One region of the Dermacoccus nishinomiyaensis genome, then DNA from elsewhere that is predicted to be linked to it. Evidence: predicted binding sites of a transcription regulator. Region 1 holds the regulator's gene; each other region holds the start of a gene.

Region 1 (2,195 bases):
CGGCGTCGCGGAACTGACCGATTTCGTGCGCGCGGGAGGGCTCTTCGTCCTCACCGGCGCGGGCATCTCGACCGAATCCGGCATCCCCGACTACCGGCGCCCCGACGGCACGCGCCGCACGGTTCCCATGACATACCAACAGTTCCTCGCCACCCACGAGGCGCGTCAACGGTACTGGGCGCGCAGTGCCGTCGGCTGGGAGATCTTCGACGCGGCGGAACCCAACGTCGGGCACGTCGCGCTGGCGCGACTGCAGGGTGGCGGCCTCGTCGATCACCTCGTGACGCAGAACGTCGACGGCCTTCATGCGCGTGCCGGTGCCCGCGACGTCACCGAGCTGCATGGGTCGCTCGAGCACGTCGTCTGCGTCGCGTGCGGGACGCGGGAAGGGCGCCGTGGCTTCCAGGTACGCCTGCGCGAACTCAACCCCCAGCTGCCGACGCAGGCGCGCCTGCTCGCCGACGGCGACGCGGACGTCGCGGTCGAGCTGGAGCGCGGTGTCATCGTGCCGGCGTGCCTGCGCTGCAAGGCCACGACGGTGAAGCCGGACGTCGTCATGTTCGGTGAGTCCGTCGCTCCTGAGGTCGTGGAGGCGCAGATGCGGGCAGTGGAACGCTGCCGGGGCGTGCTCGTGCTCGGCAGTTCGCTCAAGGTGATGTCGGGTTACCGGTTCGTGCTCGCCGCCCTCAAGCAGCAGAAGCCGGTCGCCCTCGTCGGGCTCGGCGCGATGCGTGGCGAGGAGCGGGTCGACCTCGTCGTGCGCGAACCCCTCGGCCCGACCCTCACCGCCGTGTGCGACGCGCTGGGGCTCGACCTCGCGACGTCCTGACGTCTCGGCGTCGAACGTCGGGGCGCAGAAGGGGCTGAGAGTCGAGTTGCAACCACACGCTGGACCGATCCGCGCGGCGGGGCCAGCGCCTCAGATGCTGCGCAGGACGGCCGTGACCTTGCCCATGATGCTCGCGTGGTCGCCGTCGATCGGGGAGTAGGCCTCGTTCGCGGGCATGAGCCACGTCTTGCCCTCGCTGCGGCGCAGCGTCTTGACCGTGGCCTCCGAGTCGAGCAGTGCCGCGACGATCTCCCCGTTGGCGGCGTCGGCCTGGCGTCGCACGACGACCCAGTCGCCCTCGCAGATGGCCGCATCGATCATCGAGTCGCCGACGACGCGCAGCAGGAACAGCTCGCCGTCACCGACGATCTGACGCGGTAGCGGGAAGACGTCCTCGACGGCCTGCTCGGCGAGGATCGGGCCACCGGCCGCGATGCGGCCGACGACCGGCACGTATGACGGCGTGGGTCGCTCGTCGCCCGAGCCCGTCTCGTCGTGCTGCGACTCGGATAGCGCAGACACGGCGTTGCCGCGGTAGCCGCGGGTCGCCGCACCCGAGTCCGGGGAGACGACCTCCATGGCGCGCGGGCGGTTCGGGTCGCGGCGCAGGTATCCCTTGCGCTCGAGTGCGGCGAGCTGATGGGCCACCGAACTCGGGCTCGTCAGACCGACGGCCTCGCCGATCTCACGCAGGCTCGGGGGGTAGCCGCGCTCGTCGACGGAACGTCGGATCACGGTGAGCACCTTGTGCTGGCGTGGCGTCAGCTTGCCCGGCGTGCGCTCCTGCATCGAATGAACGTCACCCATGGTGTGACCCCTCCTGGTCCTCGTCGCACGTCGGTGGTCGCGGTGGCGACACGTGCACCCTCCGGCGGGGCGGAAATGCCCGCCATGACGGGGTTGTCGGTGCGCGGTGCTTGTGTATCTGACATCACCCACAGTACGCGGTGTCGCACACAGTTTTCAAAAATGTGTACGAAGAAATCCGTGCGCCCCGTTCGAAAGCACGTTCGGGTGTCGTACAGTTGTTCTATCGCACGCGTGTTCGATCGGTCCCTCCGGGCTGACCGTGTCGCGTGAGGAAGCCGCACCGGTGACGGTGTGGCGGCGCCTCGGGGGTGTCCCGAGAGAAGGAGTGGTTTCGATGGTTGCTTCGAGTACTGCAGTTCGACGTGAGCCCGTGCTGGGTTCGGGTGTCGACGTGCGCCGCGTGGCGCGGGTCGACGCTGCGGCATCCCGCTCACACCTCCACCTCGTGCCCACGGGTGGCGCGGTGCAGGTCGTCACGAACTCTCAGAGCGTTCGTTTCGCCCGTCGTCGCTTCACGGCCGTGTGCGTGGCTCTCGTCGTCGTGGCGGGTGCCATC
Region 2 (2,195 bases), 1.4 Mb from region 1:
TCTATGAAGGCCTGACGTTCGCGTGCGGCGCGTTCGACGAGCGTCGAGACGGGGCCGGTGGCGGTGAACTCAGCGTCGCGGTCGCGCGGAACGGTGCCCCCCAGGTTGACGGTGCTCGACCACCGACGCATCGCCCCGAGGCAGTGCGTCAGCAGCGCGTAGGGGCTGTTCGAGCCGGCGACGGGCAGCGTCGCGTTGGCCGTCGCGTCATCCATGTCGCGCACGATGGTGACGATCGCGTCGAACTTCGCCAGCACGTAGGCGAGGATGACGTCCTTCTCCGAAATCTGCGTCATGCCGCCAGTATGACGGCCCGTGGGCCTGCAGTTCGTGCCGGCGATTCGCCCCTGACGGCGAGGGAGACGCCGTCTACCGTGGCCGCATGAGCGATGCCCCCCAGCTGATGCAGACCGTCCTCGACGCGCGTGATCCGCGGCGCCTCGCGGAGTTCTATCGGCAGTTCCTCGGGCTGACGTATCGCGCCGGGACGAGCTACCGAGTGACGGCCCGGATGATGCCGACTGGCTCGTGCTGACGCACGCGGGCGGCCGCCGAGCGCTCGCGTTTCAACGCGACGAGGACCTCGAACCCACGACGTGGCCCGAGGGGCGCGTGCCGATGCAGATGCACCTCGACCTGACGGTGCCGGCCGTGGCCTCGCTCGAACGGCAGCGGGAGCGCGCCGTGTCGCTCGGCGCGACGCAGGTGCTCGACCGCTCCGATGACGACGATGAAGCCCTCTACGTCTTCACCGAACCCGCCGGGCATCCGTTCTGCGTGTTCGTGGCGTGACGGTTGGCTCAACCGAGGCTGCGCACCTCAAGTACCACGTGGTCCTGCTCGGCGCGTGCTGGCGGGGGAAGTAGGCGCGGCGTAGCCCCGTGAAGTAGCACGAGCCGGGCCGGACGTGCGGATCCCGAGGCCTCGCGCCATGACGGCGTCTCTTCGCCTCGCAACTCGCCATGTTCGAACATATGTACTAAACTGGAGTCATGGACGAGGTCGCGCGCACCCTGCTTCGGCAGGCACGCAACCTCCCGGTTCTCGATCGGTTCGAGCTCTGGGAGGCGCTGAGTCACGCCCTCTTCGACGAGGCACTCAACGCCGAGGGCGCCTTCGTCGAACGTCCCGTCATGACGCTCGACGAGCGGGCCGCAGCGCTCGAGGAGGCCGCTGTCTCGCTCGAGCGCGCTGCTGCCACCGCGTCGCGGGTGTCACGCTCCGCGGACGCGACGATGCACGCTCTCGCCGCACGCCACCACACCGTCCATCGCGAGCGTGACGACATCGAGTGGGAGTCGATGGACGATCGCGACTACCCCCTGACGCCCGGCGAGTTCGCCGCGGCAGCGCTCGGCCCTGCCCTGGGCGTGTCCAGTTCTCACGCCGAAGCGATGGCCGCTGATGCCGAGCGCATCCGCCACTGCCTGCGTCCCCTCTTCGAGCAGGCCGGCGCCGGGCGTGCGCGCATGAGTTCGGTGGTCAAGATCAGTGATGTGCTGGCGCATCTCGACGACGCGCAGATCGCGGTGGCGTTGCCGCACCTGATCCACGCGAAGGCTGCCACCGCGGGCTCCACGGCGGCGAGCAACCGCACGACGCGAGTCCTCGACGCCCTGGGGTTGACCGAAGACGAGGACGAGATCGACATAAGGGCACAGCTCGGTGTCTGGTTCGCGCCACACCCCGAGCACCCGACCCTGACGGAGCTGCGCGCGGTCCTGCCCGCGCGCGACGCGGCGGATCTCAAGGCCGCCATCCACTCCCACGCACAGGAGCTTCGCGACTCGGCCCCGCACGTACTCGACGTCGCGCTGCGCGAACCGATCAATGCGCTGCGCGCGGACGCTCTCGTCCTGCTGGCGCTGGCCAACGTGCACGTCACACCGGTTCTGCACCTCCAGGTGCCTGTTGTGCGCTCTCGTCCCTCGGTGGCCGGTGGCGCGGAGGCGGTGGAGCGGGTTACTCACACCTCCGGGCCAACGCTCGACGGGAGCGCGAGCCGCGTCAGCGTCCTCGACGCGGATGGCGTCTGGAGCGGCCGTTCCGGGCCTGGGTGGCCGGATGCCGCACGCGCATCGGAGCGAGTGTGGAACCGCCATTCCGGCTCAGGTGGCCCCGACTCCACTCGCGAAGCGAGCGGCGTGTGGACCCGCCGTCCGGGCTCAGGCGGCCCGAATGCCGCTCGCTTATCG
Region 3 (2,195 bases), 230 kb from region 1:
GGTGCACGGCGAGCATCGCGAGGGCGAGACGCGGCCCCACGCCACTGACCGTCTGGACCTGCTCGAACAGGGCCCGTTCGTCGTCGTCGGCGAAGCCGAAGAGTGTCAGCGAATCCTCACGCACGACCAGGGACGTCGCGAGGCGCATCGACTCCCCCGGGCGTGCCGCGGCGGCGGTTGCCGGCGTCGTGTGGACGAGCAGACCCACGCCACCGACCTCGACGACGACACTGTCGAGACGGGCGGTGAGCACCTCACCGGTGAGGCTGGCGATCATGGGCGAACTCCCCTGTTGGCGGGTCGAGTGGCAGGCGCGCTCTGGGACGCGGCACCGAGGGCGTCACGGTATGTCTTGCTCGCCGAGCGGGAACGTCGCGCCGCGGCAGCCGCAGCCTGCCGGTACGCGACGGCGGCCGGCGCTGCCGACGCTCCGTCAGCGCTCGCACCCCGGCGCGCCAACCCGCCACCGCGCCAGTGATGACAGATGGCGAGGGCGAGCGCGTCGGCGGCGTCGGCCGGTCTGGGAGCGGCCTCGAGGCCGAGGATGCGCGTCACCATCGTCGTCACCTGCGCCTTGTCGGCGCGCCCGTTACCCGTCACCGCCGCCTTGACCTCCGAGGGCGTGTGCAGCCCGAGCGGCAGGCCGCGTTCAGCCGCGGCGAGCATCGGGACGGCCGACGCCTGCGCGGTGCCCATGATCGTCGAGACGTCGTGGCGCGCGAACATCCGCTCGACGGCGACCGCATCGGGGTGGGTGCGCTCGAACACGGCGTCCAGTTCGACGCGCAACTCGTGGAGGCGTTCGTGCAACGGCAGGTCTGCCGAGGTACGGATGACCCCCACCGTCACGATCTGCAACGTCGAGCCCTGGCCCGTCGCGACGACGCCCACGCCGCAGCGCGTCAGACCGGGGTCGACAGCGAGCACCCGCACGTCACACCTCCGGCCTCGACGGGTGCGAACGACGCACCCGATAGAACACTTGTTCGCATCCACCGTACCCGATGCACGCGACGGCCGTGCCCCGCGGGGCACGGCCGTCGATCACTCACGGAACGACCGGGATCAGTCCTCGGCGTCCAGTTCGGCGAGAACCTCATCAGAGACCTGGCCGTTGGCAAAGACGTTCTGCACGTCGTCCGAGTCCTCGAGGGCCTCGATGACGCGGAACATCTTCTTCGCGCCGTCCTTGTCGAGCGGCACCTCCATCGACGGCACGAACGACGCCTCGGCCGAGTCGTAGTCGATGCCGGCGGCCTGCAGCGCCTCACGCACGCCGACGAAGTCACCCGCCTCGGACACGATCTCGAAAGATTCGCCGAGGTCGTTGACATCCTCCGCGCCCGCTTCGAGCACGATCTCGAGCAGCGCGTCCTCCGTCGTGTCGGGCTTGTCGCCCTGCGCCTTCGGGACGATGACGATGCCCTTGCGGTTGAACAGGTAGGCGACCGAACCGGAGTCCGCCATCGAGCCACCGTTCTTCTGCAACGCGGTGCGGACCTCGGCGACGGCGCGGTTCTTGTTGTCCGTCAGGCACTCGATGAGCAGCGCGACGCCACCGGGCGCGTAGCCCTCGTACGTGAGGGCCTGGTACTCGGCGCCACCGGCCTCGGCGCCCGAGCCGCGCTTGACGGCGCGGTCGATGTTGTCGTTGGGCACCGACGACTTCTTCGCCTTCTGGATGGCGTCGTACAGCGTCGGGTTGCCCGTCGGGTCACCGCCGCCGGAGCGGGCCGCGACCTCGATGTTCTTGATCAGCTTCGCGAACAGCTTGCCGCGCTTGGCGTCGATCGCAGCCTTCTTGTGCTTCGTCGTCGCCCACTTGGAGTGACCGCTCATGTCTGCCTCTCGGATGCTCGTGCTGCCGTGCTCGAACACGCCCGATGCGGGGCGCGGGGCGAACGCGACGGCAGATGGGCGCGCTCGCTCGGATCGCGGGCCAGTCTAGCGCCGTCGCGAGCCGCGGCCCCAGTCGTCATCCGAGAGCGTGCCCGACCATGCGCACGAACAGGGCATGGACGCGCACGTCGTTCGTCACCTCCGGGTGGAACGACGTGGCGAGCAGATTGCCCTGACGCACGGCGACGACGGCCTCACCGCCCGTCGGCAGCGCAACGCTGGAGAGCACCTCGACGCCGGCGTCGACCTCCTCGACCCAGGGCGCGCGGATGAACACCGCCCGCACCGGGCCGCCG
Region 4 (2,195 bases), 110 kb from region 1:
CGCACACCGTCCAACGCCGCGCGGGCCCGCTGAGCGCCCTCGGCGATGCGCGCTTCGACGGCGTCGACGGCCCCTGATTCGCGAGCGAGCACACGGATGCGTTCGACCTCGTCCTCGCGCAGGTCGTCGTGGCCGAAACGCTCGGCGAAGAACGTGCCGACCTCCGGCTCGTCACCGGCGGCGTCGAGCAGGTGCGCGACGAGGACGGTGCGCTTGCCCTCGCGTAGGTCGTCGCCGGCGGGCTTGCCCGTCTGGGCCGGGTCGCCGAAGACGCCGAGCAGGTCGTCACGCAGCTGGTAGGCCTCACCGAGCGCGAGACCATACTGCGACAGGGCCTGCGTGACGTGGGGGGAGGCGCCCGCGCTCGCCGCACCGATGAGCAGGGGGTGCTCCATCGTGTACTTGGCGCTCTTGAAACGGATGACGCGCAGCGCACGCTCGATGCGCTCGGGCGTGCCCATCGTCGCCCAGGGCGTCGAGGCCTCGAGGACGTCGAGGAACTGACCGCCCATGAGCTGCGTGCGCATGAGGTCGAAGACGGCGCGACCGCGCGCGACCTCGTCGGCGGGCAGGCCGCTCGTCGCGTACATCTCGTCGGCCCACGTCAGGCACAGGTCGCCGGCCAGGATGGCGCCGGCCTCGCCGAAGCGGTCGGCGTCACCGTCGAGACCGCGGCTGCGGTGCGCGGCGGCCATCGCCCGGTGCGCGGCGGGCATGCCGCGTCGGGTGTCGCTCGCGTCCATGACGTCGTCGTGCAGCAACGCGGCGGCCTGGAACAGCTCCATCGACGCGGCGCAGCGCACGAGGGCGTCGCTGTCGGCTCCACCGGCGGCGCGGTAACCCCAGTACAGGAACGACGCACGCACACGCTTGCCTCCGCGCAGGAGGGTGGCGACGGCGTCGAGCATGAGGTCGGTCTGGCCGCCGAGGGGGGCGAGGACGTCGCGCTGATGGCTCACCTCGGCATCGAGGGTCTCCTGCAGTCGTTCGAGCAGGCGCGGCGCATCGAGAGAGTCGGGCACGGTGCGTTTCCTTTTCCAGATCGGCTACCAGTGAGCCTACGCGTAGCGGCGTGAGAACCGCGACCTGACGGGGTTGTCAGACGTCGGTCGTACATTCTTCTCATCGAACAGAAGTTCGATTTTCGTGGGGAGGGCTCTGCCCTCCACCGAGGAGGAGGTCGTGTGATGCGCGAGTACGACGACGTCGTCGCCATGGGGGTCGACGCGTGCGGCAAGCCCGTGGTCTTCGAGTGGCGCGGGCGTCGCTACCGGGTGACGCAGGTGCTCGACACCTGGCGTGAACGGGTGCCGTGGTGGCGTGATCCGGCCCGTCCCACGACACCTGACGAGCAGAGCGCCCCTGACGTCCAGCGCCGGCTCGAGCAACGCACCTGGCGTGTCGAGGCGACGGCCGGGCGCCGCGCCTCGAGCGGGGTCTTCCACCTCGTGCACCACGGTGAGCGCTGGTCGCTGCGCGCCCTCACCGACTGAGCTCATCGACTGAACCGCCCGTTCCCGCCCCATCGACGAAGGAAGTGCCCCATGACGACCCTGACCACAGCCCCGACCACGTCGACGTCGGTCACCTCGACGAACGCCGCCCCTGCCGTCTGCTCCACCGATCTGCTCGACCTCGTCGCGCGTTCCCACGACACCCTCGTCGAGGCCTGCACCGTCTCGACGAGTTCGCAGCGCTACGTCGCGGCGCATCTCGCGGCGCTGCGCGCCGCTGCTGGGTTGCTCGCGTGGAAGGCGCCGCGCAGCCTCAGCTCCAAGCCGCGCAGTGCGTGGGTGACGCTCGCCCAGCACGCGCCCGAGCTGGGTGAATGGGCGGCGTTCTTCACCGAGAGCGGGCGCCGCAGCCGCGCCGTGAGCGCAGGCATCCTCGTGCCCGCCGCACGGGAGGCCGACGATCTCGTGCGGCAGGCCGAGACGTTCCTGCAGATCGTCCTCGAGCACGCCGGTCTCCCGCCGCTCGCGCCGGTCGGTTCGCGCATGACCCCGGTCCAGGTGAGGTGAACCATGCAGTTCACGCACCTTCGGGTCGCCTCGTCGTACTCGTTGCAGTACGGCACGACCCCACCCGCGACACTCGTCGCCCGCGCCGCCGAGCTCGGGTACGGACGCCTCGCGCTCACCGACCGCGACGGTCTGTACGGCAGCGTCAAGTTCGTCGAGGCGTGCACCGCCGCA

Evidence for each region. The regulator LexA, encoded in region 1, represses DNA repair genes until DNA is damaged. The targets are predictions, from matches to a motif close to TCGAACANNTGTTCGA.
Region 2: a site for LexA is predicted at 967-982, ahead of DYE07_RS10060 (HNH endonuclease signature motif containing protein). Genes of this name have one in related genera too.
Region 3: a site for LexA is predicted at 975-990, ahead of ruvC (crossover junction endodeoxyribonuclease RuvC). Genes of this name have one in related genera too.
Region 4: a site for LexA is predicted at 1,126-1,141, ahead of DYE07_RS03130 (DUF6504 family protein). Genes of this name have one in related genera too.

The regions. Positions count from the first base shown of each region.
Region 1 is NZ_UFXX01000001.1:746,382-748,576, reverse strand. It holds gene DYE07_RS03575 (Sir2 family NAD-dependent protein deacetylase) at 1-829, shown strand, start outside; gene lexA (transcriptional repressor LexA) at 920-1,636, opposite strand; gene DYE07_RS03565 (LysM peptidoglycan-binding domain-containing protein) at 1,974-2,195, shown strand, end outside.
Region 2 is NZ_UFXX01000001.1:2,156,266-2,158,460, reverse strand. It holds gene DYE07_RS10070 (mycothiol transferase) at 1-296, opposite strand, end outside; gene DYE07_RS15415 (VOC family protein) at 383-535, shown strand; gene DYE07_RS15410 (VOC family protein) at 529-792, shown strand; gene DYE07_RS10060 (HNH endonuclease signature motif containing protein) at 993-2,195, shown strand, end outside.
Region 3 is NZ_UFXX01000001.1:518,174-520,368, forward strand. It holds gene ruvA (Holliday junction branch migration protein RuvA) at 1-277, opposite strand, end outside; gene ruvC (crossover junction endodeoxyribonuclease RuvC) at 274-933, opposite strand; gene DYE07_RS02565 (YebC/PmpR family DNA-binding transcriptional regulator) at 1,066-1,839, opposite strand; gene pdxT (pyridoxal 5'-phosphate synthase glutaminase subunit PdxT) at 1,976-2,195, opposite strand, start outside.
Region 4 is NZ_UFXX01000001.1:640,066-642,260, reverse strand. It holds gene DYE07_RS03135 (polyprenyl synthetase family protein) at 1-1,022, opposite strand, end outside; gene DYE07_RS03130 (DUF6504 family protein) at 1,188-1,493, shown strand; gene DYE07_RS03125 (SAV_6107 family HEPN domain-containing protein) at 1,545-2,021, shown strand; gene DYE07_RS03120 (DNA polymerase III subunit alpha) at 2,025-2,195, shown strand, end outside.